DNA from 4 places in the Streptomyces cyaneofuscatus genome. Region 2 is predicted to be linked to each of the others. Evidence: riboswitches for the same ligand, from Rfam matches in the RefSeq annotation. Region 2 holds a riboswitch; each other region holds the start of a gene.
The links. A riboswitch is a leader RNA that binds a small molecule or an ion and turns the genes downstream of it on or off. The one in region 2 is predicted to bind cyclic di-AMP.

Region 1: it holds a riboswitch for cyclic di-AMP, as region 2 does, so the genes downstream of both, R2B67_RS16645 (M23 family metallopeptidase) here and R2B67_RS22195 (transglycosylase family protein) in region 2, are expected to answer to the same signal.
Region 3: it holds a riboswitch for cyclic di-AMP, as region 2 does, so the genes downstream of both, R2B67_RS32310 (C40 family peptidase) here and R2B67_RS22195 (transglycosylase family protein) in region 2, are expected to answer to the same signal.
Region 4: it holds a riboswitch for cyclic di-AMP, as region 2 does, so the genes downstream of both, R2B67_RS03280 (LysM peptidoglycan-binding domain-containing M23 family metallopeptidase) here and R2B67_RS22195 (transglycosylase family protein) in region 2, are expected to answer to the same signal.

What each region holds. Positions count from the first base shown of each region.
Region 1 is NZ_CP137002.1:3,782,144-3,789,139, forward strand. Features, by position in the region: gene trmB (tRNA (guanosine(46)-N7)-methyltransferase TrmB) at 1-270, shown strand, start outside; gene R2B67_RS16635 (PrsW family intramembrane metalloprotease) at 357-1,847, shown strand; gene R2B67_RS16640 (aldo/keto reductase) at 1,854-2,798, opposite strand; gene R2B67_RS16645 (M23 family metallopeptidase) at 2,948-3,991, opposite strand; cyclic di-AMP (ydaO/yuaA leader) riboswitch at 4,003-4,155, opposite strand; gene R2B67_RS16650 (PP2C family protein-serine/threonine phosphatase) at 4,366-5,595, opposite strand; gene R2B67_RS16655 (MerR family transcriptional regulator) at 5,743-6,492, opposite strand; tRNA gene R2B67_RS16660 (tRNA-Met) at 6,619-6,692, opposite strand; gene R2B67_RS16665 (CGNR zinc finger domain-containing protein) at 6,750-6,996, opposite strand, start outside.
Region 2 is NZ_CP137002.1:5,021,870-5,028,865, reverse strand. Features, by position in the region: gene R2B67_RS22205 (FtsB family cell division protein) at 1-87, opposite strand, end outside; gene eno (phosphopyruvate hydratase) at 200-1,480, opposite strand; gene R2B67_RS22195 (transglycosylase family protein) at 1,892-2,608, opposite strand; cyclic di-AMP (ydaO/yuaA leader) riboswitch at 2,614-2,811, opposite strand; gene R2B67_RS22190 (transglycosylase family protein) at 3,102-4,208, opposite strand; gene R2B67_RS22185 (cytochrome P450 family protein) at 4,373-5,665, opposite strand; gene R2B67_RS22180 (tetratricopeptide repeat protein) at 5,662-6,375, opposite strand.
Region 3 is NZ_CP137002.1:7,298,459-7,305,454, reverse strand. Features, by position in the region: gene R2B67_RS32325 (excalibur calcium-binding domain-containing protein) at 123-638, shown strand; gene R2B67_RS32320 (ATP-dependent Clp protease proteolytic subunit) at 802-1,449, shown strand; gene R2B67_RS32315 (hypothetical protein) at 1,457-1,762, shown strand; cyclic di-AMP (ydaO/yuaA leader) riboswitch at 2,137-2,302, shown strand; gene R2B67_RS32310 (C40 family peptidase) at 2,306-2,776, shown strand; gene R2B67_RS32305 (LysE family translocator) at 2,875-3,519, opposite strand; gene R2B67_RS32300 (LysR family transcriptional regulator) at 3,593-4,507, shown strand; gene R2B67_RS32295 (ATP-binding protein) at 4,535-4,966, opposite strand; gene R2B67_RS32290 (helix-turn-helix domain-containing protein) at 5,217-6,077, shown strand; gene R2B67_RS32285 (DUF397 domain-containing protein) at 6,131-6,388, shown strand; gene R2B67_RS32280 (8-amino-7-oxononanoate synthase) at 6,381-6,996, opposite strand, start outside.
Region 4 is NZ_CP137002.1:809,651-816,646, reverse strand. Features, by position in the region: gene R2B67_RS03300 (aspartate aminotransferase family protein) at 1-1,082, shown strand, start outside; gene R2B67_RS03295 (helix-turn-helix domain-containing protein) at 1,142-1,750, shown strand; gene R2B67_RS03290 (DUF6126 family protein) at 1,794-1,970, shown strand; gene R2B67_RS03285 (tyrosine-protein phosphatase) at 1,975-2,787, opposite strand; cyclic di-AMP (ydaO/yuaA leader) riboswitch at 3,199-3,359, shown strand; gene R2B67_RS03280 (LysM peptidoglycan-binding domain-containing M23 family metallopeptidase) at 3,363-4,340, shown strand; gene R2B67_RS03275 (SGNH/GDSL hydrolase family protein) at 4,503-5,330, shown strand; gene R2B67_RS03270 (STM4011 family radical SAM protein) at 5,334-6,263, opposite strand; gene R2B67_RS03265 (STM4012 family radical SAM protein) at 6,271-6,996, opposite strand, start outside.

The DNA.
Region 1 (6,996 bases), 1.2 Mb from region 2:
CGCCACCACAAGCGGCGGCTGATCCAGCCCGAGTTCCTGGACCTGGTGGCCCCGGTCCTCAAGCCCGGCGCCATCGTCCACTGCGCGACGGACTGGGAGCCGTACGCGGAGCAGATGCTGGAGGTGCTCACCGCGCACCCCCGCTTCGCGAACACGGCGGGGGACGGCGGATACGCGCCGCGTCCGGCGTTCCGGCCGCTCACCCGCTTCGAGGGCCAGGGGCTGGACAAGGGCCACGTCGTGCACGACCTGCTGTTCGCCCGTATCTGAGGCAGGGCCTGAAACCCCCGGAGTACGCCACGTCCTGGCCGGATGCACCGTCGCCGGGTGTCGGTGGTCCTCGTTAGGGTCGAGGGGTGTCCGACGGTTCCGTGCAGTACCAGCAGCGGCAGCCGGCGGTCCCGGTCCTCCACGAGCAGCGGCCCGAGGAGGTGCTGGGCGCCGTGCCGGAGCGCGGCCGGTGGACGTACCGGCCGCGCCGCGTCTCCATGGTGTGGCGCAGCAAGGTGTTCCGCGCCGGGACGGTGATCGTGGCGCTCGCGCTGTGCTGGCTGGTGATCCTGGCCCTGGTCCGCGAACAGACGGGCCCGGAAGGGTTCGTGGTCGGCCTCGGCCTGGCGGTGCTTCCGGTGCCGCTCCTGCTGGCCGCCTTCCGCTGGCTGGACCGGGTGGAGCCGGCCCCCTGGCGGAATCTGATCTTCTCCTTCGCCTGGGGCGCGTGCGCCGCCGCGCTCGTCGCGATCATCGCCAACTCGTTCGCGATGCGCTGGATCGCCACCGCGACGGCCGATCCGGCGAGCGCCGACACCCTGGGGGCGACGGTGATCGCCCCGGTCGTGGAGGAGAGCGCCAAGGCCGTCTCGATCCTGCTGGTCTTCATCTTCCGGAGACGGGAGTTCCGGGGCGTGGTCGACGGCATCGTGGTCGCCGGCTTCACCGCGACCGGCTTCGCCTTCACTGAGAACATCCTCTATCTGGGCAACGCCTTCGACGAGGACCAGCAGCTCGGCAGCTCCGGGATCGCCTCGGTGACCGCCGGGACGTTCTTCGTACGGATCGTGATGTCACCGTTCGCGCATCCGCTGTTCACGGTCCTCACCGGCCTCGGCTTCGGCTTCGCGGCCATCAGCGCCCGCCACCACCGGGTCCGCCGGATCGCCCTGCCCGTGCTCGGCCTGCTCTTCGCGATGGGCCTGCACGCCTTGTGGAACGGCTCGTCGGCCTTCGGCCCGTACGGCTTCTACGCGGTGTACGGGATGGTGATGGTCCCGGTGTTCGGGCTGGTGACCTGGCTGGCGGTCTGGTGGCGCCGGCGGGAGCTGCGGACGCTCGCCGCCGAACTCCCCGCGTACGCCACGGCCGGCTGGCTGACCCCGGCCGAACCCCTGGCGCTCTCCTCGATGCGGACCCGGGGCGTGGCCCGCGACCTGGCCCGCCACTGGCACGGGAAGCAGGACCGGTCCCGGGGGCGGGCGGCGGCGCGCGCGGTCGCCGAGTACGAGTCGTTCGCGACGACCCTGGCCGGCCTGCGCCGCCGCGCCCGCCACGACGCGGTGGGCCCGGACTTCGCCGCCCGGGAACGGGAGCTGCTGCACCACCTCTGGCAGCGCCGGGCCATCGCGGCCCCGGCCCTCACGCACGCGGCCCGGATGACCGGCACGGGCCCGCGCCCGCAGCCGTATCCGTACCGCCCGCCGATGCCGCCGTACGGACAGGGCCAGGGACACGGCTACGGGTATGGATACGGCTACGGGCAGGGGCACGGGACCGCGTACGGCAGCCCGCCCCCGCAGCCGTACCCGTACGGCCGACACCACCCCTACGGCCCCACCGCGCCTCCCCCGTGACTCACTTCAGGCCGACGCCTCCGTGAGCGTCGCCAGTTCCGCCTCCGTCAGCTCCAGGTCCGCGACGGCCAGCAGCGCGGGGAGCTGTTCGACCGTGCGGGCCGAGGCGATCGGGGCCGCGACCGTCGGGCGGGCGGCGAGCCAGGCGAGGGCGACCGTGGCGATCTCGGCACCCCGTTCCGTGGCGACCCGGTCGAGGGCGGCGAGCACCTTCCGGCCGCGCTCCGACTCCAGGTGCTCGCCCGCCTTCGCGGAGCGGGCGCTCTCCACCGTGGCGCCCGGGCGGTACTTGCCGGTGAGGAAGCCGGAGGCCAGCGCGTAGTACGGGACGGCGGCGAGGCCGGCGCGGGCGGCGGTCTCCTGGAGCGGGCCCTCGTAGGTGGCGCGGGAGACCAGGTTGTAGTGCGGCTGGAGCGCGACGTACCGGGCCAGGCCCTCGCGCTCGGAGAAGTCCAGCGACTCCTGGAGGCGCTCCGGGCTGATGTTGGAGGCGGCGATGTGGCGCACCTTGCCGTCCTTCACCAGCCCGTCGAGGGCGGTGATGATCTCCTCGACCGGGACGGTCTCGTCGTCGAAGTGCGTGTAGTAGAGGTCGATGTGGTCGGTGCCGAGGCGGCGCAGCGACTGCTCGGCCGCGCCCTTGATGGTGGCGGCGGAGAGCCCCTTGTAGTCGGGGTGGGCGCCGACCTTGGTGGCCACGACGATGTCGGAGCGGTTGGCGCGGGAGGCGAGCCACTTGCCGATGACGCTCTCCGACTCACCGCCCTGGTTGCCCTCGATCCAGGCGGAGTAGGCGTCGGCGGTGTCGACGAAGTTGCCGCCGGCCGCCGCGTACGCGTCCAGGACGGCGAAGGACCGGTCCTCGTCGGCGGTCCAGCCGAAGACGTTGCCGCCGAGGGAGAGGGGGAAGACCTGGAGGTCGGAGCTGCCGAGCGTGCGCAGAGAAGTCATGTCGGGGTTCAACGGCGGTGGCGGGGGCGCCTATTCCATGTCCCGGCACCCGGTCGGACGCGGACAGACCGGCAGCCCTGACGTCGGGGGGTGAGCGTCAGGGCTGCCGGGGTATGCGAGGGGACGACGACGAACGACGTACCCGGGTCTCAGACGGTGAGGCCCTTGCTGTTCAGCCAGGCCGCCGGGTCCATCGCCGAGCCGCCGGCGGTGCGGACCTCCAGGTGGAGGTGGACGCCGGTGACATTGCCGGTCGCGCCCATGCGGCCGATGGTCTCGCCGGTGCTGACCTGCTGGCCGACCGAGACGTCGATCGAGGACTGGTGGGCGTACCAGATCTCCGTACCGTCCTCCAGCTGGAGGACCGTGCGGTAGCCGTACGAACCGGACCAGCCGGCCTCCGTGATCGTGCCGCCGTGCACGGCCTTGAGCGGCGAACCGGCCGCCCCGGCGAAGTCCAGGCCGGTGTGCTGGCCGGAGGACCACATCGCGCCGGACTGGCCGTAGGTCGAGGTGAGCGTGTACGAGGAGGTCGGCAGGGTGTAGCTGGCGCGGAGCTTCGCGAGGCGCTCCTCCTCGGCCTTCTTCGCCGCCGCTTCCTCGGCCGCCTTCTTCTCGGCGGCGATCTTGGCCTTGACGGCGGCCTGGGCCTCGTCCTGCTGCTTCTTCGCCTCGGCGGCGGCCTTCTCGGCCGCGACCTTCTCCTCGGCGGCCTTGGCCTCGGCATCGGCGCTGGCCTGCTGCTGCTCGGCCTGCTGGAGGATGCGGGCGCGCAGGGCCTCGCCGGCGTCGGTGGCGCCCTGGTCGGCCTCGGCGGTCGTGATGCCCGCGGTGGTGAGCGGCGCGGCGGTGACCGGTGCGGCCTCGGCCTCCTCGGCCATGAAGGCACCGACGCCGGGAAGGGACTTGGCGTCGGGGAGGTTGTCCGCGATGGAATCGGGAAGGGAGATGGAGACCGGCGGCTTGCTCTGGGCGGTGGCCATGCCACCCGCACCGACGGCCGCTATGACGCCGACCCCGAGGACGGTGGAGCTACGGGCGAGACCCCGCTGCTTGGCGACGCGGTGCTTGCCGCGCACGGGACGGATGGACTCCGCGGTGGGGTTCCACTCCTCCCACGTCCGCTCCGGACCACCGAGGCCGTCGGCAGTGAAGGGTGACGGGGCCTCAGGGGCAGGCTTGTTGGACGCCACGTGGGCGCACTCCTTTCCTTCCTTCTCGCCTACCGGGTTAGCTGACGGGTTCGGAGCAGGAAGGTCTCCTACGGGCCCCTCCGTCTCTCACGAGACACAGGCGTCCGATTCACCCCATGTAGGTGGTTCCCCGGTTCCCTTGCGGGATTCGGCGCTCGCGCACGGCGCCGTCTCTGACGACGGCTGGGACGACCGCGCTGCGTTATCGAACGTTAATAGACAGACGGGCTCGATTCCAAGCTGTTCTTGTTGATCATTAACGGCTCCGGCGGGGACTTACCGCCCACAAGCAGCGCGAATCGGACGACTTGACGACCCCTCGCCCACACCTCTTTTTCTGATGGTGTGTCAACTGTTATGCGGAGCGGCGCCCTTCAATTACGCACCGTGTCATCGCCCCGGCCGACGATCTTCACCGTCGTCCGCCGCGGCGCCTGCCCCTCCGCCGGCCGGCTGACCGCGAGCAGCGCCAAGTCGTCCGTCGACCGGCCCCCGGTGTGCAGCCGTACGTCGTCGGTGAGCGCCGAGAGCAGCTCCTCGGGGCCGGGGAAGATCCGGCCGCGCAGCCGGGCCGCCGGGTCGTAGAAGACCCCGTTCGCGTCCCGCGCCTCGGAGAGGCCGTCCGTGAAGGCGAGCAGCGTCGAACCCGGGGGCATCTCCCACTCGTCGGACCGGTCGGGCCACACCCCGAGGTCCATCCCCAGCGGCATCGCGGGCACGGACGGCGCGAGGACCTCAAGGGCTCCATCGGCGTGCAGCAGGATGGGCTCCGGGTGACCCCGGTTCACCAGCCGCAGCGAGGCCGAACCGGGCGGGATCTCGGCCAGTACGGCGGTGATGAACCCCTCCATGGCGTCCAGCCCGTACCGCCGCGTCCCCTCCCGCGCGAGCGCCCGCTCCAGCCGCTGGGCCACCCCCTCCAGGGACCGCTCCTGCTCGGCGGCCTCCCGGAACGCCCCGATGATCACGGCCACCGCCTCCACGGCGTCCAGCCCCTTGCCGCGCACATCACCGACGACCAGGCGTACGCCGTACGGGGTGTCCGCCACCGCGAACAGGTCCCCGCCGACGAACTCGTCCGCCTGCGCCGCCTCGTACCGCGCCGCCACCTGGAGCCCGCCGATCCGCTCCGCCGGGGTCGGCAGCACGGCTCGCATGGCGGTCTCCGCGATGACCCGCGCCGAGGCCAGCTGCTCGTTGCTGCGGCGCACGACCCCGTTGATGACGAGGGCCAGGGCCGCGGCGGTGAGGACCGTGATCATCTCGATGACCGGGACGACCTGGGTGGACGTGCCGTCGGAGAGCCGCATCGCGATGACGGAGAGGACCGCGGCCACGCCCGTACGGATCGTGCTGGCGAGCGAGAAGAAAGGGGCGGCGATCAGCGGCGCGGCCACGAACAGGGGGACGGCGGTGAAGTTGGGCGGGGCGAGCGAGTCGAAGAGGAGCCCGCCGCCGATGAGCAGCACGGGCAGCAGCCGGACGAACCGCCGGGTGCCGGGGTTCCGGGCCACCACCGGCCTGCCCTTCCCGGTGGAGCCGGGCGTGGCACGCCCGGGGATCCCGAGGCTCGCCCTCACGAGCCCGCGCCCCTTCTCCGCCATCCCCACCACCTGTGCACTCCTGCTGCCCGGTCCGACCACGGCTGCGGACGGTACCGCGCCCCGTCCAGGCTTCCCGGAGCCGCGCCGTGCGGCGACCCGTCATCGGCCGAATAGGGGGAAGCGGGCCTGGTGCGGAGCCCTCCGTGGTCAGTCGGAGAGCCTGCGCTCGGCGTAGATCGTCAGTGCATCCCGTACGAAGGCGGCGGTGCCGTCCCCGTAGCGATCGTAGTTCTTTCCGAAGCGCGGATCGGCGACATACATCTCGCCGAGCCCGATGACGTACGACCGGCTGGGCTCCTTGGACGACGACGACAGCCACGCGCAGTGCCGCCGGGCGATCTCCTGAGCCTGCTCACCACCGGCATCGGCCCCGGCCTCCCGGGCACTGCCCCAGTCCCGCGCGATGGCTTCGTGCTGGTCCTGGAAGGCCTTCTTCTCAGCCTCCCCGAGCGCACGCCACCACCGGTCGCCCTCCTCGTACGCCGCGCGGCCCCAGCGCTCGGTCACCTCCCGCTCATGAGCGGTGTGGTCGAACCCGTCGAACACTTCCTCGGCCATGAGTTCCCTTCCCTCCTCCGTCTTGTGGAGAGTGGTCCGCACCGAGGCGATCTGCCGTCCGATGCGCGCCTGTTCCTGTTCGAGCAGCCGCAGATGCGCCCGCAACGCCACGGCCGTGTCCCGCTGCCCTTCGAGCACACCTTTGATGGCGGGCAAGGACAGCCCCAGCTCCCGCAGCAGCAGGATGCGCTGCAGCCGGACGAGGGCGTCCTGGTCGTAGTAGCGGTAGCCGTTGCTCCCGAGCCGGCTGGGCGCGAGGAGACCGAGGTCTCCGTAGTGCCGGAGCGTGCGGCTGGTGGTGCCGGCCTTTCTGGCGATTTCCTGGATGGACCACTCCATGCCGGAAACGCTAGATCTTTACGTTGCGTCAAGGTCAACCCGGAGAACACCGGGGAACACCGGGGAACGACTCAGGCCCGGCACGCGATCAGTGATCTGATCTGCGTACCGGGCCTGGATCTTCAGTAGCGGGGACAGGATTTGAACCTGCGACCTCTGGGTTATGAGCCCAGCGAGCTACCGAGCTGCTCCACCCCGCGTCGGTGAACACAACTCTACGCCATCGGAGCGCCCGCCCCGACCACACCCCGTGCGGGTCAGCCGGTCCGATGCCGCTGGTAGTAGCGGGCGACGCGGGCCCGGTTGCCGCAGCGGGCGGCCGAGCACCAGCGGCGGCTGGGGTGCGCGGGCACGAAGAGCATCACGCAGTCCTCGGCTCCGCAGGACCGCACCCGGCTCCGGGCCGGCCCGGCCAGCAGCGCGGCGGCGTCCTCGGCGAAGAGCGCGGCGAGCCGTACGCCGGGCGCCCCCTCCCTGCGGGGGACGAGCACGAACCCCTCCCCA
Region 2 (6,996 bases):
GGAGCGGTACACGCGGGCCGCGGTCTGCTCGCCGAGCAGTCGCAGCCTGGTCGCGGTGGAGAACCGGTCGCGGTCCTTCCCGGCCATGTTCTCTCGCCTCCCCGTCATACACGTCCGTCCCCGCACACGGTACGGGACCGGGTGCGGGGACGGGCGGAGGCTACCGTCCCAGGGCCGCGGGTCAGCCCTGGGAAGGGGGTCAGCCCTTGAAGCGCGGGAAGGCGGAGCGGCCCGCGTACACCGCGGCGTCGTCGAGGATCTCCTCGATGCGCAGCAGCTGGTTGTACTTGGCGACGCGATCCGAGCGGGCCGGGGCGCCGGTCTTGATCTGGCCGCAGTTCACGGCGACGGCGAGGTCGGCGATGGTGACGTCCTCGGTCTCACCGGAGCGGTGCGACATCATGCACTTGAAGCCGTTGCGCTGGGCCAGCTCGACGGCGTCCAGGGTCTCGGTCAGCGAACCGATCTGGTTGACCTTCACGAGCAGGGCGTTGGCGGAGCCCTCCTCGATGCCGCGGGCCAGGCGCTCGGGGTTGGTGACGAAGAGGTCGTCGCCGACGATCTGCACCTTGGAGCCGATGCGGTCGGTGATGACCTTCCAGCCGGCCCAGTCGTCCTCGTACAGCGGGTCCTCGATGGAGACCAGCGGGTACGCGGAGACGAGCTCCTCGTAGTACTCGGTCATCTCGGCGGCCGAGCGGGACTTGCCCTCGAACTCGTAGACGCCGTCCTTGTAGAACTCGGACGCGGCGACGTCGAGCGCGAGTGCGACATCGCGGCCCGGGACGTAACCGGCCTCCGTGATGGCCTCGACGATGAGGTCCAGGGCGGCGCGGTTGGACTCCAGGTTCGGGGCGAAGCCGCCCTCGTCGCCGAGTCCGGTGGACAGGCCCTTGGTCTTGAGGACCTTCTTCAGCGTGTGGTAGATCTCCGCGCCCCAGCGCAGGGCCTCGGAGAAGGACTCCGCGCCGATCGGGGCGATCATGAACTCCTGGATGTCCACGTTGGAGTCGGCGTGCGAGCCGCCGTTCAGGATGTTCATCATCGGAACGGGCAGCAGGTGCGCGTTCGGGCCGCCGAGGTAGCGGAAGAGCGGCAGGTCGGACGCCTCGGAGGCGGCGTGCGCGACGGCGAGCGAGACACCGAGGATGGCGTTCGCGCCGAGCGAGGCCTTGTTCTCGGTGGCGTCCAGGTCGAACATCGCCTGGTCGATGAGGCGCTGCTCGGTGGCGTCGTACCCGACGAGCTCCGGGCCGATCTGCTCGATGACGGCGAGGACGGCCTTCTCGACGCCCTTGCCCTGGTAGCGGTTGGGGTCACCGTCGCGAAGCTCAACAGCCTCGAACGCACCGGTGGAGGCGCCGGACGGAACGGCAGCACGGCCCGTGCTGCCGTCGTCGAGGCCAACCTCGACCTCGACCGTGGGGTTGCCCCGGGAGTCGAGGATTTCCCTGGCTACGACGACGTCGATGGACGGCACGAGGCATCTCCTTCTGGGATATGACGCTGGTTGTGCAGGGTCACTGTGGCCTTGCGACACGAGCCTAACCGGCCCGGCCGCGTCAGTCGGCCGACCGCCCGTCTCCTGGGACGAAAAAGGACCCAAGGGCCAGCATCACGGGACAAATCTCTAGAAATCTACTGGGCGGTAACAAGCGGCGGGGGTGCGATGCCGACAAGAAGTGAACGGATCGCCCACCATTCCCATCCCCATCACCCGTCATCGCCCCTACCCCCATCCCCGCCGGCGTCCTTCACACGGCGGGAGCGGCGCCCTTCCCACGGAAAGACCCCGGCCCGGCGCGCACGGGGGGAGTAGCGCGCCGGGCCGGGGAGCCGTGCGAGGGAGGGTGCCGCCGGACCCCCTCCCTCCGGGGAGGAGAGCCGGCTGTTACTTCAGGTGGAGCTGCTGACCCGGGAAGATCAGGTTCGCGTCCTTGACGATGTCGTCGTTGAGCTTGAAGAGCTTGCTCCAGCCGCCCTTGACGCCTTCCTTGTCGGCGATCTTGCTCAGGGTGTCGCCGGTCTTGACCTTGTACTCGCCGTCGCCCTTCTGGACCTTCTCACCGGTCGGGGTGGTGACGGTCTTCTTGGAGCTCTCGGCCTTGGGGGCGGCCGGGGCGGTGCGCTGCTCGCTGCGCGTGGTGGGCTGCTCGGCCTTGCGCTCGGGCTGGGCCTGCTCGGGCTTGCTCGCGGACTGGCCGGAGCCGGTGTTCACGCCCGGGTCCACACCGTCGTTGGTGAGGCCGCCGGCGCCGGCGCAGGCCCAGGCGCCCGGGCCCTGCATGTCGAGGAGCTTCTCGGCGGTGGCGATCTGCTGGTCCTTGGAGGCCAGGTCGGCGCGCGAGGCGTACTGCGTACCGCCGGCGGCGGCCCAGCTCGACTGCGAGAACTGGAGCCCGCCGTAGTAGCCGTTGCCGGTGTTGATGGACCAGTTGCCGCCGGACTCGCACTGGGCGACGGCGTCCCAGGTCTCGACGGAGGCGGCGGAAGCGTTGGTCGCACCCATCAGCGGGACGGCCACGGCGGCACCGGTGATGCCCGCGAGGGTGGCGAAACGGACGGTCTTCGAGGGGCGGCGGTGCTTGCCCTTGCTGTTCAGCAGCATGGAACGGATCTCCTCACCGACGCCTACGAGGTGAGCTGTCGGGTTCGGGCTGATGAGTTGCCCGGTCGCGCGACCTTGCGCGCGACTTCACCCCAAGCCGTTCCCGTACGTCCCCGGCCTCGAAGGAGCTGTCCTTCGAAGGGGTTGTACGGACCCGGCGGCCTACCTGGGTCCCCCGCTCCTGCCTACGGCGCTTACGCGTCTGTTCCCTTCGACCGACGGCAGGATTCGGCGTGACGGTCGACGGGGCCCGCGGTGCGAGCGGTTCCGACCGTAAACACAGGCAACCCCGACATTCAAAGATGGACATACTGGCCCAATCGGCGCTTACTTGCTCACCCTGACGGACCGTTTCCGCAGGTCGGAGGGGATCTGCGCCGAGCGGGCGGACGCGACGCGCCAGTTGCAGCAAAGAGACCCATGTCTCACTTACGCATAAGTGGACATAGGCCTCTGAACTACCCGCGATTTTGGGGCGTTTTCCCGGATTCGATCAGTTGGCGGCGGGCGCCTCCGCGCCCGTTCCGGCGCCCGCATCGGCACCCGCCCCGGCACCGGTCTCGGCACCTTCCGCGGCGCTCTGACCCAGCCCCAGATCCAGGCTCTGGCCGGGCAGGATCAGGTCCGGGTCGGAGCCAAGGAGGTCCTTGTTGGCCTCGTACAGGCCGGTCCAGCCCTGGGGGAGTTCCTGGGCGTCCGCGATGGCCCAGAGGTTGTCCCCGGGCTGCACGGTGTAGCCGCCGCCGGTGACCGCGCCGCCGTCCCGCGCGTCACTCTCGCCCCGCGAGGCGTGCCGGCCGGACTCGCGAGGGCCGTCCTCCTGCCCCACCGCACCGGCCTCCTCGGGGGCCGGTGCGCCGCGGTGCTTGCCGCCGGTGCGGTCGGTGCCCTGCGAGGCGTCGGGGGCGGAGGTGGAGGGCTGCGAGGCGTCAGGAGAGCCGGGGGTGCCGGTCTTTCCGGTGGCGGGGGGCGTAGTGGAAGGCTTCGCCGAGGGGTCGAGCGTGTCAGCTCCGCCCTTCTTCTCCCCCTTGCCGGTTCCGTCCGTCTTGTCGGTGGAGTCCGTGGTGCCGGTCTTGTCCGTGGCGCCGGTCGAGTCCGTGTTGCCGGAACCTCCCGCTTCACCCTTTTCGTCCGCTCCATCCGCTTCGTCCGCCGGAGCGGTCGTCGGGTCCTGGGTGGGGTCGGTGGAGGGCGCGGTACCGGGGTCGACACCGGGCAGGCTGCCGTCCACCGCGAGGCCGGAGATCACCGCGCAGCTCGGCCACGCCTGCGGGCCCTTGTCGTCCAGGACCTTCTCGGCGACGGAGATCTGCTGCGAGCGGCTGGCCAGGTCGGCCCGCTCCGCGAAGGCGTCGCCGCCGTACGCCGACCAGGTCTCCTGCGAGAACTGAAGCCCGCCGTAGTAGCCGTTGCCGAGGTCGGCACTCCACATGCCGCCGCTCTCGCACTCCGCGACCCGGTCCCAGGTGGTGGCGTCGGCTGCGTGTGCGCCCGCCGCGCCGAGGAGCGGAATGGCGATGGCCGATCCGGTCACGCCTGCGGCGACGACGATGGCGGGTGCCTGACGAGGGCGGCGGTGTCTGCCGTTCGCGGAGCCCATGGGATATGCCTTCCGTGCGACTGACAAGCAAGAACTGAGGAGCAAGAAGCTGTTGAACAAGTGACGCGTGGGCAACCGGTGAACAGCGGCCGACGCGTCGAACCGTGAACCTAGCGGGACTCGAACGCATGTCACAAGTCGATGCAGCGCAGATCACGTGAAAGTCACAGAGGTGACAGCGTGTCACTTTGTTCGAGGCGGCGACCGGGCTCGAACTGCACCGGCAGGGTGCGCAGTCCGCGCATGATGAGCCCGCCGCGCCAGCGCAAATCGCCAGGTTCTGCGGCAAGTCGCAGGTCAGGAAGGCGTCTCAGCAGGGTCGCCACCGCGGCCTGGCCCTCCAGCCGGGCCAGCGGTGCCCCCAGGCAGTAGTGGATTCCGTGACCGTAGCCGAGATGCTGATTGTCACTCCGTGACAGATCGAGCGCGTCCGGATTCGCGAACCGTTCCGGGTCCCGGTCCGCCGCCGCCAGCACCACCAGCACCGGGTCCCCCGCCGCGATCTCCTGCCCGCCGAGCGTCAGCGCCTCGGTGGCGTACCGCCAGGTCGCGAGCTCGACCGGGCCGTCGAACCGGAGCAACTCCTCGATCCCGGTGGCCAGCAGCGCGCTCTCCCCCGCCGCCAGCGACTCTTCGAGGCGGGCGCGCTGTTCGGGGTGGCGGAGGAGGGCGTACGTACCGTTCCCGATCAGGTTCACCGTCGTCTCGAACCCGGCGAACAGCAGGATGAACGCCATCGCAGCGGCCTCGTTCTCGGTGAGGTGCTCGCCGTGGTCGCTGGCCCGGATCAGCCCGGAGATCAGGTCGTCACCGGGGTTCTCCCTCTTCCGGTGGATGAGTTCGGCGAGATAGCCGCGCATCTTCTTCACCGACCGGGCCACCCCGCCGCGCGGCCCGCCGCCGTGGCGGATCATCATGCCAGCCCAGTCCCGGAAGTCGTCCTGGTCCTCGCGCGGGACGCCGAGCAGGTCGCAGATGGCGTAGATGGGGAGCGGGAAGGCGAAGTCGTGGATGAGGTCCGCCTCCCCGTCCTCGATGAACCGGTCGATGAGCCGGTCCGTCAGCTCCTGCACGCGGGGCGCGAACTCCGCGACCCGGCGCGGGGTGAACGCCTTGGAGACGAGCCGGCGCAGCCGGGTGTGGTCCGGCGGGTCGATGTTGAGCAGATGCGTCATCAGCTCCGCCTTGCGCTCCCCCGGGATCCCCGTCTTCCCCTTGGCCGCCGCGGACCCGGCGTGGTTCGCCGGGTTCTTGGAGAGCCGCGCGTCGGCGAGCGCCTGCTTGGCGTCCCCGTACCGCGTCACGAGCCACGCCTCGACCCCGCTGGGCAGCGCGGTCCGGTGCACGGGGCTGTGCTCGCGGAGCCAGGCGTAGGCGGGGTAGGGGTCGGTGGCGAACTCCCAGGTGAAGAGTTCGGGACCATCAGGCGTGTAGGGGCAGGCGGGGGTGTCGGTCACTCCTTGACGGTATCGGGCCGGGTGTCGGTGACTTTACGGAGTGAGGGGAGGGCGCGAGCGGCGAGGGGGTGGCCGGCTTCTGCTGCTCTGGAGAGCCACGTGTGTGCACGCTCGGCGAGCAGGACGCCGAGGTAGTACTGCGCACGTACGACGCCGGCTTCGGCAGCCTGCTCCAGGTACGGAATCGCTCTCGTCACTGTGCCGAGCGAAGCCAGCAGTTCTCCTACAGTCGCCGCGGCTTCGGTATGGCCCGCGTCCGCCGCTTTGCGATACCAGTACGTAGCGGTTTCCAGATCGCCGAACGTGGCGTTGATGGCTCCGAGCACAGCGGCGGCCTCCGGGTCCCTCTTGGCCGCGGGCACCAGCGACCTGTGGGCGTTCCACCGCACCGATCGGAGCGCCCCCTTGTCTGTGGCTGCGGACAGCACGAGCGTCCACACGCCCAGCGGGACGGGTGAGCTGTCCACCCGGTCGTTCGCATCGGCGATGAGCGACCCGAACACAGCCCAGGCGTCCGGCCCCTCTCCAGGAACCAGGAGCCCCGTCACTCCGTGGCGAATTTGGGCGGCCCATGCGAGCCCGTCCTCGAAGGACTCGGAATGCGCCGTGACGAGCTCCTGCGGATAGAACATCTGCGCATGGCGGAGCAGATCTTGGGAGAAGCCCGCACTCCGCAGCCCACACCTGCCGAGGTCGATCGCCGCTCGCACCAGCAGATGGCCACGCGGATGAGCGTTCGGACGCCGCGCCCGTCTCCACTCCTCCACGAGTTCGGGACCGACGGCGGTACTCAGATACAGAGTGATCCCCCCGCCAGAGCACGGCGTCAAGCAGACGGCGATCTTCGACGGTCACCTCAGCCGGGACTGCTTCGCTCTCGCTCCACACCCGCGGCAGCTCAACCGGTTCGGCCGCGCTCAGCACCCCCGCCCGCCCCGACGCCCCGAAGCGTCGGGCGTCGTACACCTCGTCCTCCATCGTGGCGAGCACCGGCATACGCAGCCGTACAAGCTCCGCGAGAAGCGCCGGGGTCAGCCCATGCTCGCCCAAGTGGCCCTCCAGGCCGTCGAGCCACAGGACACACCCCGCCCCGCCCGGCCCGCGTAACAGCCCCGGGAGCCCCCGCAGATCGGTGCCGGGCGAGGGAGCGAACACCCGTGTCCTACCGGGCAGGTTGGTGAACAGCGCGGCCCACGCCGTCCGGGTCTTGCCCGAGAGCGGCGCCCCCGTCACCACGACCAGGCCGCCTTCCCGGGCAGCCTTGAGGACGCGTCCGCCCAACTCGCCATCGCAATCCCGCTCCACGTACGGCGGCAGTGGTGACTCGCCGG
Region 3 (6,996 bases), 2.3 Mb from region 2:
TGAGCCGTGACCATCACTCCCCCGCTCTTTGGTCACAACTCCATCACCAACGGAACATCCTCCTCCTGCGGGCGCGCCCGGCTCATTAGCGTCGTTCCTCCACGAACTTCCTTGGGGGGACAATGAATTGGAACGACCCGCAGCACCCGTCACGGCAAGCGGACTGGGGGCCGGGCGTCACCGTCCCGCCGCCGGACCCTTCCCCCGGACCACGCTGGGCCCGTAAGCGCGTCATCCTTCCCGCCGCCGGCGTGCTGTTCCTGCTCGGCATCGGGATCGGCGCCACCGGCGAGGAGCCGGAAGCTGTACAGACAGCGGCGGTGAAGACAGAGCCCGGGCCGACGGTGACCGTCACCGTGACGGAGACGGCCAAGGTGACCGTGACAGCCAGCCCGGAGCCGGCCCCGACGGTCACGAAAATCAAGAAGGTACGAGTCACCGTCACCGCTCCGCCGCCCGAGCCCGCCGCCGAGGCGCCCGACCCGGTCTACGACGAGGGCGACGACTCGGGCGGGGGATCCACGTACTACAAGAACTGCACCGCCGTCCGTGCGGCGGGCGCCGCTCCCATCAGGAGAGGCGACCCCGGGTACGACTCCCACCTCGACCGTGACGGTGACGGAGTCGGCTGCGAATAGACGAACAGGCGAATAGACACCCACCGCCCCTCTCTTCGGTCCCGCGAACGCGTCAACCCTCCCTCTCTTCTGTACGTCCTGTACATTTTTGACAGGACGTGAGCGCAGGGCGGACCTGTGTCGCGCCTGCGTTCCGTCACGCACCCAGGAGAGGGGCTCCGCCATGATCCGACCCGATGCCCGACCCGACGCCCGTTACGTACTGCCCGAGTTCACCGAGCGCACCGCGACCGGGACCCGGACCCAGGACCCGTACTCCAAGCTTCTGTCCGAGCGGATCGTCTTCCTCGGGAGTCCGATCGACGACACCGCGGCGAGCGATCTGATCGCGCAGTTCATGTATCTGGAGCACGCTGAGCCGGACCGGCCGCTGTCGCTGTACATCAACTGCCCCGGCGGCTCGTTCGGGGCGATGGCGGCGGTCTACGACACGATGCGGTTTCTGACCTGCGAGGTGGAGACCTTCTGTCTGGGGCAGGCCGGCTCCTACGCGGCCGCTCTTCTGGCGGCCGGAGCTCCGGGGCGGCGACATGCCCTGCCCGGCGCGCGGGTAGTCATTCAACAGCCCGCGCTGGCAGAGCCGTTGCGGGGCCAGCCGTCCGACCTGGAGATCCACGCGCGCGAACTGGTGCGCACCCGCGAGCTGTTCACGGGCATGCTGGTCCGGCACACGGGCCGGACCGCCGAGCGGGTCACCGCCGACATCGAGCGCGACACCATCCTCGACGCGGAGGCCGCTCGCGCCTACGGGCTGGTGGACCACGTCGTGGAGAACCGCACACTCTCCCAGCCGCCGCACGACGTGAGGTGAACCGCCCATGGAACCCACGGAGTTCCCGCCCCTACCCGCACTGACCCGCGCCGAGGGTGAGCTGATCGACTGCTACCTCGCGGTCCTCGACCAGGTGGGCCGCATCAACCCGGCGCGCGGCAGCGACACCTACAGCGCGCTGAGAGCCGCGCAGGCCCTGGTCTCCCGGGCCGCGGCCCTGCGCGATGCCCTCTCCCTGATGCACGAGCGCGGCGAGCGGCAGATCCACGCGGCGACGCTCGCACGGGCCCTGCGGGTGCTGGACGGCGAGCGGCGGGCGGGCAGGGTCGCCGTGCCGCCGACCCCGAACTGAACCGCTCCGCGCGCCGGGAGCGCATTACGGGAGCGGGCCGGTCGCCCCGCGCGCGACACGCCCGGTGCCGCGATCAATTTCCCTCGCTCGTTCGGCGTAGGCGATCACCCGCACGAGCGACGCCCCAACTTGCGCTCGACGCGGGAGCCGTACCCGGAATGCGGCCTTTCGTCGCTGGTACGGGGGCGTGCGCCCGGCTCGTCGGCGGGGGCGAATCCACCCTGTCCACCTGAATGGATCAGTGGTGAGGAGACTCACAAATCACTGTTTCGGCTCGGAAATCCGGCACTTGGTGAGTCAAGATCCCTGGGACGACAAGCCCCCGCCACCGCGGCGGGGCGGTCCGGGTGGACGCCGAGTCCTGCCGCTTCCCGGATGACTGGTCGACAAGGAGTGGATCGGCAGGAGTGGAGGACCCGAGCATTACGGGCCGACCGGGAGACCGGGAAGCCCTCGGGGTGAAGCCGCGTCAAGCGGCCGGGCAACTTCGCCAGCCCGAACCCGACAGGTCATCCTTCACAGGCGGCTGACGAAGGGTTGCGCATGTCTGCGCAGGTTCATGTCCCGTCTCTGTTCGCCCGGGTCGGTACGGCTTCCGTACTCACCCTGGCCGTGACGTCCTCGATGCTGGCGCCAGGTCTGGTCGACGATGCCGAGGCCGCCACCCACTCGACGAAGGCGCTCAAGATCGCCGCGTCGAAGAAGGGGGCTCCGTACAAGTACGGGGCCGCGGGTCCCAGCCGGTTCGACTGCTCGGGGCTGACTGTCTACTCGTTCAAGAAGGCGGGGAAGAAGCTTCCCCGCACAGCACAGCAGCAGTACAACAAGACCAGCCGTATCTCCTCGTCGAAGCGGAAACCCGGCGACCTGGTCTTCTTCCATTCCGGCCGCAGCGTCTACCACGTGGGCATCTACGCCGGGGGCGGGAAGATCTGGCACTCCCCCAAATCCGGGGATGTGGTGCGTAAGGCGAAAATCTGGTCCAAGAGCGTCTGGTACGGACGGGTCCGCTGACCCACCTGCCGGACGCTCTTCCCTTGCGGCCGGGCGCTCTCTGTCCCTTGCGGCCGGACGCTCCGTCCCTTGCGGGCGCACGGGCCCCTCGGCGCACCTCAGCGCAGGAGGGGCCCGGTCACCAGCGCCAGCCCCAGTCCGGTGAGCGCCACGCCGCTGCCGCCCTCGATCGCCCGGGCGGTACGCGGCCGGCGCAGCCACCGCCCCAGCCGGTCCACGAGCAGGGCGAGGGCCGAGAACCAGACGAGGGCGAGGGCGACCACGAGGGCGGCGAGCAGGAGGGTCCTGGGCAGCGGCGGCTGCCCGTCCGGGACGAACTGCGGCAGCAGGCTGAGGAAGAGGACCGGCGCCTTCGGGTTGAGCGCGTTGGTCAGGAATCCCTGGCGCAGCGCGCGCCCGAGCCCCTCGGGCTCCTTCGGCCCCGGTGCATGCTCCGGCGTACGGCCCTCCTCGGAGACCCGGCGCCGGATCGCGTACAGGGCGCTGATCCCGAGGTAGAGCACGTACGCGCCGCCGAGCAGCTGGACCGTGCGGAAGAGGACGGGCATCGTCACCAGCACCGCGGCGAGCCCCGCCACGGCGAGCGCGGTGTGGACGAGCAGTCCCCCGGCGACGCCGAGGGCGGTGGCCAGACCGGCGGTGCGCGAGGCCAGGGCGTTGCGTACGACGACGGTGAAGTCGGCGCCGGGCAGCGCGACCATGCCGGCGGCGACCCCGGTGAAGGCGATCAGTTGTGCGTCCATGGGGTCCAGCCTGGACCGGCGGAGCCTTTAGCGTGTACTTGCAATCTTCTGGGTCTGCCTAAAGGAACGCTTCATGTACGACCCGACGCGGCTCGCCGCGCTGGTGGCGGTCGCCGAGACCGGATCGATCACGCGGGCCGCCGCCCACCTCGGCTACACCGCGCCCGCCCTCTCCCAGCAGCTGGCCAAGCTGGAGCGAGAGGCCGGGGCGACGCTGCTGGTGCGCCACCATCGCGGGGCGCGGCTGACGGCCGCCGGTGAGCTGCTGGCGGGGCGGGCCCGGCGGGTCCTGGACGAGCTGGACCAGGCGCGGCACGAGCTGGCGCAGCTGGCCGGGCTGTCGGGCGGCAGGCTGCGTGTGGGGACGTTCACGACGGCCGGGGTCCATCTGCTGCCGCCGGTCCTGAGCGCGTTCCGGCGGGCCCATCCGGAGGTCGAGCTGGCCGTCACCGAGTACGAGCCGCCGGGCGGGATCGCGGCGGTCACCGCGGGCGAGGTGGACCTGGCGCTGACCCACACCTACGAACCGGCGGTGGCCGACCCGCCGCCGCCGGGCGTCACCGTGGAACCCCTGCTGGTGGAGGAGCTGGTGCTGGCGACCGCGGTCGGGCACCGGCTCTCCGAAGGGTCAGGCCGGCTGCCGGTCGCCGAGCTGGCGGGCCGGCCGCTGATCAGCAGCGCTCCGGCGCATCCGCCCCGGCGCGGGGTGGAGAGCGCGCTGGCGGCGGCGGGCGCCACCCCGGCGGTGGTGTGCGAGTCGCCGGGCTACGCGCTGGTGTGCGCGCTGGTCAGCGCGGGGCTCGGCGTGGCGGTGGTGCCGGAGATGGTCGCGTCGCTGTCGGCCACGCCGTTGGCCGTACGGCGGCTGGAGCCCGCGGAGTTCCGCCGGACGATCTCCGTGGTGCACCGCGGCGACCGGGCGACCGCCGCGGCGGCGACGCTGCTCGCCCTGTTGCGGAGCGGGTTCGGGCGGGCGGCGGCCTCCTGAATCCCGCCGCCCCTCCCGGCCCTGTGGTCAGCCCTGGACCGGCACCGCCCAGGGCAGCGCGATCCAGACCGTCTTGCCGCCCTCGGCCGTCGGGACGACCGTGAGCCGTCCCCCGTACTCCTTGGCCAGCGACCGGATGATCACCATGCCGCGTCCGTTGTCCTGCCGCACGGCGGCAGGCAGCCGCTGGGGCCACCGGGGGTGACTGTCCGTCACCCCGAGGCGCAGCTCCTCGTCGCGTTCGAGGCGCAGATCGACGGTGAAGGTGGGCGACTGGCCGAAGGTGTGCTGAACGGAGTTGGTGGCCAGCTCGCTGATGATCAGCCGGATGGTGTCGGCCAGCTCCGTGTCCTCGGAGAGGCCCCATTCGGCCAAGGTCCTGGCCACGAATCTGCGGGCCGAGGAGACCGAAACCGGATCGCTCGGCAGGGTGACGGTTGCTTCCTGATGGTCTGCCATGGCGACGCCGTCCCTTTCGCGCCCCGGCCGACCGGAAGTCGGCCAGGATGGTGCTTCGCGCCAGACTGCCACTGTTGAAGCTCGCTGTAACGACGTTCGACCAAGATATGCATATATCTGTCGCTCGAAGCGGTGAATTCGGGTCCCGCACAACCTGGACGAAGGGCACACTGGCCCCCTTGCGGGGCCGAACCGTGCGGTGCGTGTCGGCCCCGTCCCGTTCCGTACCGCACAGCGCAAGGAGAACCGGATGCTGCACGGCCCCGTCGTCCGACGGCGGAAGCTCGGCGAGGAGTTACGGAGTCTGCGGCACGCCTCCGGACTGACCAGCCGGGACGCGGCGCACCTTCTCGGCTGGCACCAGTCGAAGGTGAGCCGCATCGAGACCGGCGCCAGCGGGGTCAGCCCCGAGGACGTGACGCGTCTGCTCGACGTCTACGCGGTGCGCGACGGGCAGCTGCGCGCCCTGCTCGAAGTGCTCGCCGGGTCGGCGGGCGGTGGCGGCTCGGGGTGGTGGCACGCCTACCGGGGCCTGATCCCGCCCCAGTACCGCGACTTCATCAGCCTGGAGTCCCAGGCCAGTACGGTGCGGACCCTGGAGACCTCGGTGGTGCCGGGGCTGCTCCAGACGGCCGGTTACGCGCGGGCGGTGACCCGCGCCTCGCTCGACGGCCTGCCGGCGGACCGCCTGGACTCCCTGGTCGAGGTGCGGCTGACCCGTCAGAGGGTGCTGCGCGCGAAGCCGCCGCTGCGGTTCACGGCCGTACTGGACGAGGCGGTGCTGCGCCGGGAGGTGGGCGGGCCCGAGGTGATGCGGGACCAGCTGCACCACCTGACGCAGGTGGCCCAACTCCCGCATGTGGACCTCCAGTTGCTCCCGTTCTCCGTCGGCGGGTATGTCGGACTCACCTCTCCTTTCGTCATCTTCTCCTTTCCGAACATTTCTGATCTGGATGTGGTCGTTCTCGACCACTTGACGAGTAGCCTCTATCTGGAGCGGAAAGAAGACCTTGAGGCGTACAGCTCGGCCTTCCGCACTCTGCAGGCACACGCACTGACGCCGGACGGATCGCTGGACCTCATCGACGCGATCCGCTGCGGCTTGCGCTAGCACGATGATCCGCTGAACCGACAGGACGTCCGACTCTGCCCGAGGGGGGCACCATGTCCGACCGTCTCGCACCGCGCCCGTCGTCACACAGCCCTGAACCACTGCTGTGGCACCGCAGCAGCCGCTCCACCGGCATGAACAACTGTGTGGAGACCGCGCGGCTCGGCGGCCCGGGGTCCGGTGGCGCGGACTCCGGCGGCGCGCTCCTCGCCGTACGCGACTCCAAGGACGTGGACCGGCCGCCGCTGTGCTTCTCCGCGACGGCCTGGACCACCTTCGTGGCCGGACTGGACGGGCAGCAGGTCAGCTGAGCGGAACCAGGGCCTCCCGGGGAGCGGTGGCGACGATCGTGGCCACCGCTCCTCCGATCTCCTCCTCGGTGAGGTCCGCCCGTGCGGTCAGCCGCAGCCGGGAGATGCCGTCCGGAACCGACGGCGGCCGGAAGCACCCGACCGCGACCCCGGCCGACCGGCAGTCGGCGGCCCACGTCACCGCCGCGTCGGCGGAGGGGGCCCGCACGGAGACGACCGCCGCATCCGGGCGGACCGCCGTCAGCCCGGCGGCGGTGAGCCGCTCGTACAGCGTGGTGGCGACCTCCCGGGCCCTGGCCGCCCGTTCCGGTTCCCGGCGCAGCAGCCGGAGCGCGCCGAGCGCGCCGCCCGCCGCCGCCGGGGCGAGGCCGGTGTCGAAGATGAACGTACGGGCCGTGTTGACCAGGTGGTCGATGACCCGGGCCGGTCCGAGGACCGCGCCGCCCTGGCTGCCCAGGGACTTGGAGAGGGTGAGCGTGGCGACGGTCCCCTCGCCGCCCGCCAGTCCCGCCGCGGCGAGCGCGCCGCGTCCGCCGTCGCCGAGCACACCGAGGCCATGGGCGTCGTCCACGACGAGCGCGGCGTTCGCGGCGCGGCAGACCTCGGCC
Region 4 (6,996 bases), 4.2 Mb from region 2:
CGGGGCTCCTCGCCGAGAAGCTGCTCGGCCACAGCCCGCACCTGGACCGCGTCTTCTTCGGGAACAGCGGTACGGAGGCGGTCGAGACGGCGCTGAAGTTCGCCCGGTACGCCACCGGGAAGCCCCGCGTCCTCTACTGCACCCACGCCTTCCACGGGCTGACCACCGGCTCCCTCTCGGTCAACGGCGAGAGCGGCTTCCGGGACGGCTTCGCCCCGCTGCTGCCCGACACCCCGATCGCGCTCGGCGACCTGGACGCGCTGCGCCGGGAGCTGAAGCGCGGGGATGTGGCGGCCCTGGTCGTGGAGCCGATCCAGGGCAAGGGCGTGCACGCCGCACCGCCCGGCTTCCTCCGCGAGGCGCAGGAGCTGCTGCACCGGCACAAGGCGCTGCTGATCGCCGACGAGGTGCAGACCGGGCTCGGCAGGACCGGCGACTTCTACGCGTACCAGCACGAGGACGGCGTGGAGCCGGACCTGGTCTGCGTCGCCAAGGCGCTCTCCGGCGGCTATGTGCCGGTCGGCGCGACGCTCGGCAAGGACTGGATCTTCCGCAAGGTCTACTCCTCGATGGACCGGGTCCTCGTCCACTCCGCCAGCTTCGGCTCCAACGCCCAGGCCATGGCGGCGGGGCTCGCCGTGCTGACGGTGATGGAGGACGAGGAGACCGTCGCGAACGCCCGGCGGGCGGGTGATCTGCTGCGGGAGCGCCTCTCCGCCCTGGTGGACCGCTACGAGCTGCTGCACGAGGTGCGCGGGCGCGGGCTGATGATCGGCATCGAGTTCGGCCGCCCCACCTCGCTGAAGCTCCGCAGCCGCTGGACCATGCTCCAGGCGGCCCGCAAGGGGCTCTTCGCCCAGATGGTCGTGGTGCCGCTGCTCCAGAAGCACCGCATCCTCACCCAGGTCTCCGGCGACCACCTGGAAGTGATCAAGCTGATCCCGCCGCTGATCATCGGGGAGGCGGAGGTGGACCGCTTCGTGGCGGCGTTCACGGAGGTCATGGACGACGCGCACAGCGGCGGCGGCCTGATGTGGGACTTCGGCCGGACCCTGGTCAAGCAGGCCGTGGCCAACCGCTGAAATTTTGCCTCCGGGGCAATTTATTTGCCCGGGAGGAAAGTTCCTGGCCCAATGGACGCATGAACCCTCCGGACGAAGGGGCGGCCGACGAGCTCCCCGGCGTCGCCCCCCGACTGCGCGACCTGCGCCGTGGCCGCGGTCTCACCCTGGAGACCGCCGCCCAGCGGGCCGGACTCTCCCCGGCCCACCTCTCCCGGCTGGAGACCGGCCGCAGGCAGCCTTCGCTGCCCATGCTGCTGGGCCTCGCCCGTATCTACGGTACGACGGTTTCCGAGCTTCTCGGCGAGAAGCCGCCCGAGCGGGAGGCGGTCATCCGCGGCGGCGCCTTCGAGGGCGCCGAGGCGGACGGCTGGATGTACCGTAGGGCCGGCGGCTCCGGCCGCGCCATGCAGGCGCTGCGGGTCCGGGTCCCGTACGGCGCCCAGGGCGATCTGGTGCGGGTGCACCCCGGTGAGGAGTGGCTGTACGTCCTCGGCGGGCGGCTGCGGGTCGCGCTGGGGGAGACCGTGCACGATCTGGACCCGGGCGACAGCGCCCACTTCGACTCGCTCACGCCGCACCGGATCGCGGCCCTGGACCGGGGCGGGGCGGAGCTGCTCTTCGTCCACTCCCTGCTGCAGAGCCCCGCGGCCGAGCTCTGCCTCGGCAACGCGCTCCACGCGCGCTGACCCCTTCGTTCCCCCGGCCGCGAGGCCGGCAGAGAGGACCGTCATGTCCGATTCCGAGCACTACGACCCGCTGACCCCGAGGCGCCCGAAGGCCACGAAGGACACGCAGGAGCGCCGGATGCCGCGCGGTCTGGTGATCCGGCTCTTCGCCTACCTGGTGGTCGGCCACGTGATCGCGGCCTTCCTCTACCTGCTCTTCGTGGTGGCGGGCGCCGAGTAGGCGCTCAGCCCTGGTCGAGGAGGCGCTCGCGCAGCCGCTCCCGGGTCTCGGGGGAGACGCCCAGCCCCTCCGACAGGTAGCGGTCGGTCGTGCCCCAGGTGTCGTCGATGGCCGCGAACGCCGCCGCGAGGTAGGAGGCCTGCGCCCCGAAGAGCGGATTGAGGAGCTCCATCACCTCGGGGGACATCCCGGTCTCCGACATGTCCGTGCGCTTCACCTTGTACCGGCGGTGCGGATCGTTGGACTTGAGGTAGTCCGCCTCGATCGCCTCGCGCTCGACGCCGACCGCGAGCAGCGAGACCGCGATCGACAGGCCGGCCCGGTCCTTGCCCGCCGCGCAGTGCATCAGGGCCGGCACGCTGTCCTCCGCCAGGGCGTGCAGGACGCGGCTGTGCTCGGCGGTGCGGTCCACGATGGTCGAGCGGTACATGGTGATCATGCGCTCGGTGCCCTTGCCGTTCGCCAGGATCGAGCGCAGCTGCTCGATGTTCCCGTCGCGGACCAGCCGCCAGAACTCTGCTCCGTCGGCCGGGTCGGAGAGCGGAATACTGACATTGCGGACACCGGCCAGCTCGATGTCGTACCCGTCGAGCTTGTGGTCGGCGGAATTGCGGAAGTCGAAGACGGTGTGCAGCCCGAGTCCGCCGAGGAAGAGCGCGTCCTCGGCGGTGGCGTGCGCCAGGTGGCCGCTGCGGTAGAGCCGGCCGAAGGCGGTGCGCCGCCCGTCCTCGGTGGGAAGCCCGCCCACGTCACGGAAGTTGCGGACTCCGGTCAGTTCGGTCTCGGTCGGCGGGACCTGCGGCACCTGCTGCGTCACGGTGGCTCCTGGAATCTTCGGCGTCGGCGCGGCTCTCCGGCGAGGGCGCTCCTGTGACGATACGACATCGGTTCACGGGGCAATCATCGGAAGTCTGACGGGGTGTCAGGGGTCGCGTCGACGGCATGTCCGTATTGGTGCATTTCGTAGAACATGCCCTGCTAATGGGGGAGATGGGATTCCGTAGGTGAGCGGGATCATATCCGTGACGGACCGTGGCGGCGGCGCCCTGGCTATTTCCCGGGATCCGCACGGAAAGCCAAGATCCGTAATCCACGGAGGGTGACGGGAAATCCGGAGCGAAATTGAATCGATGATTCCGGGGCGCAACCGACGGCTTGTTCCCGTCGTCCTCACTCGTTTACGGTCACCGTCAATCCGGACGGACCGCCTAATCCTGCCGCCGCCCGGAATTCGCACCCACCCACTCACGTGTGGCAGGAGCGGGGGAACCAGGTAAGCCGCCGGCCCGGAGCGATCCGGACCGGCTAGGGGTGAAGCCGCCATCCGGCGGCCGGGCATCTCCAGCCCGAACCCGACAGCTCACCTCGCAGGCGCCGGAGAGGAACTTCCCCATGCCCGCAAAGGGTAAGCACCGCCGTCCCAAGTCCGGCCCGATCCACCGCGGCGTCCTCGCCGCGGGCACCGGCGGCGCCGTACTCGCCCTCCCGCTGTTCGGCGCGACCGGCGCCCACGCCGCGGAGAAGGCGGCCCCCGCCGTCCAGCCCGCCGCCGCGCAGAGCGCCCAGCAGGCCGCACCGCAGGCCGCGCCCGCCACGGCGAAGAAGGCCGCCCCGAAGACGTACGCCGTCGTCTCCGGCGACTACCTCGCGAAGATCGCGACCGAGCACCAGGTCAAGGGCGGCTGGCAGAAGCTGTACCAGGACAACCGCTCGACCGTCGGCGAGAACCCCGGCCTGATCTTCCCGGGCATGAAGCTGACCCTCGGCGCCAAGGCCACCGGCACCGCCGCGCCTTCGGAGGCCAAGAAGTCCGCCCCGGCCCCCAAGGCCGCCGCGCCGAAGAAGGCCGCCCCGAAGAAGGCCGAGCCGGCCCCGAAGGCCGACACCCTCTCGGCCGACGAGTCCGACGCCGCCGCCGAGTCCGGCGCCTCCACGCAGACCGGCTCCTCCGAGTCCACCGGCTCCGGCTGGACCGCGCCGCTCGACAACGCCAACGTCACCACCCAGTACCGCGCTTCCGGCTCCAGCTGGTCCAGCGGCTACCACACCGGCTCCGACTTCCAGGCCGCCTCCGGCACCCCCGTCAAGGCGATCGGCCCGGGCACCGTGGTCTCGGCCGGCTGGAGCGGTTCGTACGGCAACGAGGTCGTCATCAAGCACGAGGACGGCATGTACTCCCAGTACGCCCACCAGTCCTCGCTGAGCGTCTCCGCCGGCCAGACCGTCACCGGCGGCCAGCAGATCGGCCTCTCCGGCTCCACCGGAAACTCCACCGGCCCGCACCTCCACTTCGAGGTCCGCACCGGCCCGAGCTACGGCTCGGACGTCGACCCGGTCGCCTACCTGCGCCAGCACGGCGTCTCCCTCTGACCCCAGGGCGAGAAGAAGTGATCGAGGGGCGGTGCGCGGCGGCGCACCGCCCCTCCACTTATTCCGGCTTTACCGAAATCTGACCGGGTGGTCTATGTCACCACCCGTCAACCCCGTATTACGGTCGCGTAGGTCACATTGAACGGTGCAGGATATGTGCTTGTGGCAGACGATTCGAGAACCCAGCAGCAGAACATCATCGGGTCGTACGCGGCGATCGGGGACAGTTTCACGGAGGGCGTCGGCGACCCCGGCCCCGACGGCACCTTTGTCGGCTGGGCGGACCGGTTCGCGGTTCTGCTCGCCGACCGGCTCCCCGCCCCCGACGCGGCGACGAACCCGGACGAGACCCGGCACGGCAATTTCCGTTACGCCAATCTCGCCGTACGCGGACGCCTCCTCGACCAGATCGTCGAGGAGCAGCTGCCCCGCGCCAAGGAACTGGCCCCCGACCTGGTCACCTTCTGCGCGGGCGGCAACGACATCATCCGGCCCGGCACCGACCCCGACGATCTGGCCGAGCGCTTCGAGCGGGCTGTCGCGGACCTGACCGAGGCGGTCGGCACCGTCATGGTCACCACCGGGTTCGACACCCGGGGCGTTCCGGTGCTGCGCCACATGCGCGGCAAGATCGCCACGTACAACGTGCACCTGAGGGCCATCGCCGACCGGTACCAGTGCCCCGTGCTCGACCTGTGGTCGCTGCGCTCGGTCCAGGACCGGCGCGCATGGGACGCCGACCGGCTCCACCTGTCGCCCGAGGGCCACACCCGCGTCGCGCTGCGCGCCGCCCAGGTCCTCGGCCACGAGGTGCCGGCCGACCCGGACCAGCCCTGGCCGCCGCAGGCCCAGCGCCGCCCCTTCGACGAGCGGCGCGACAACATCCAGTGGGCGCGGGAGTACCTCGTGCCGTGGATCGGCCGGCGGCTGCGCGGCGAGTCGTCCGGCGACCACGTCGAGGCGAAGCGGCCGGACCTGCTGCCGCTGTAGGGATCAGGGGTTGAGGAGCGGGAGCGTACGCCGGGACGGGCCGGGGACCACGGGTCCGCCCGGTGCCGGGTCCGGCCCCGGGCCCACGCCGGACCCGGCGGGTATCCGCTCCAGGACGCCGCCCGCGAACACGTCGTACAGCGGCAGCGTCTCCAGGTGTACGTAGCCGATGTGGCAGTCGCACACGGCCAGCGGGCAGGCCCGGGGACCGAGCGCCGCGCGGTAGCTGCCGTCGTAGAGGTTGCCCAGCTCCGCCTTGACGAAGTGGCAGCGCCGCACCGTGCCGTCACCGTCCACCGAGATCACCGACTCGCCCGTCCGGCAGGGCAGCCCGGCCGAGCGGTGCGGATGCCGGCTGTAGGGGAAGAGCGGGTCCAGCTCCGTCCACCGCTCCGCCTCCTCATCGGTGTACGTGTGCCCCTCGGCGGCGTTCACCCAGAGGTAGACCTCGGCAGGCAGCGCGGCCCGCAGCCGCCGGGCCTCCTCCAGATGCTCGTCGAACCCCACCACGCCCACGCTGTAGCGGATGCCGCGCGCGGACAGCTCCCGGCAGCGGCCGAGGAACCGCTCGTACGGGGTCTGCCCCGGGTGGTACGTGCACCAGAGCGCGATCCGCTCCGGATCGGCGTCCGCCAGCCACGTGGTGCGGCCGCTGAGGTTCGTCTGGATGGCGACCCGGCCGATGTGCGGCAGCTGGGACAGCTCGGTCAGCGCACGCCGGTACCAGGAGCGCACCAGGCCCTCGCCCCACGGGGTGAACAGCACGGAGAGCCGGTCGCCGGTCTGCGCAGCCGCCCACGCGGTGAACCGCTCCAGCGCCTCCCGGTCCGCCGTCAACTGGGCCTTGCTGTCCCGCCGCTTGGCGAACGGGCAGTACGGACAGTCGTAGTCGCACGAGGCCAGCGGGCCCCGGTAGAGGATCGTCAGGTCCATGGCCCGCTCACTTCCGCTCATACGCGGCCATCGCGGCCCGCACTCCGGGGGAGAACAGCGCCGGACCCAGCGCGTCCGAGTGCGCCAGCCCCAGCGGCGAGAGCCGGAGAAGGCCCTCGGGCGCCTGCGCGTCCAGCCAGCCCCGGTCCGCGAACCGCGCCAGCTCGGCGGGGAAGTCCGCACGGGGGTCCGTGCCGAAGCGGGCGCGGTAGTCGTCCAGGGGCAGGCCCGCCGCCTGGAGCAGCGACTGGAGGAGGTGGCGCCTGCGGGCCTCGGCCGCGTCGACGTACCTGCCGACCTCGGCCCGGGAGAAGTCCTCGGTGGCGGTGAACCGGTCGATGATGGAGCGGATCTCCCGCATGTCCACCGCGTAGTCGAAGGAGTAGTGGAGGGCGGAGGTGTATGAACGGGCCCCGCAGCCCAGGCCGATCATGCCGTCGGTCTGGCAGGCGTAGTCCTCGGGACCTTCTTGGGGTGCGTCGGCGCGCCGGAACATCCGCATCGACACCTGCTCGTAGCCGTGCGCCAGCAGATGGTCCCGCCCCACCGCGTAGAGCCGCAGCCGCTGTTCGTCCCAGGCGGCCTGCTCCAGGGCCTCCGCCTCGGGGCCGGTCGCGGCGGCGCCCAGGCGGTGCAGACCGGTCAGCGGGCGGACGTACAGCGGGTAGAGGTACATCTCCTCCGGCCGCCAGGCCAGCGCGGCGTCCAGGGAGGTGAGCCAGGTGCGCTCGGT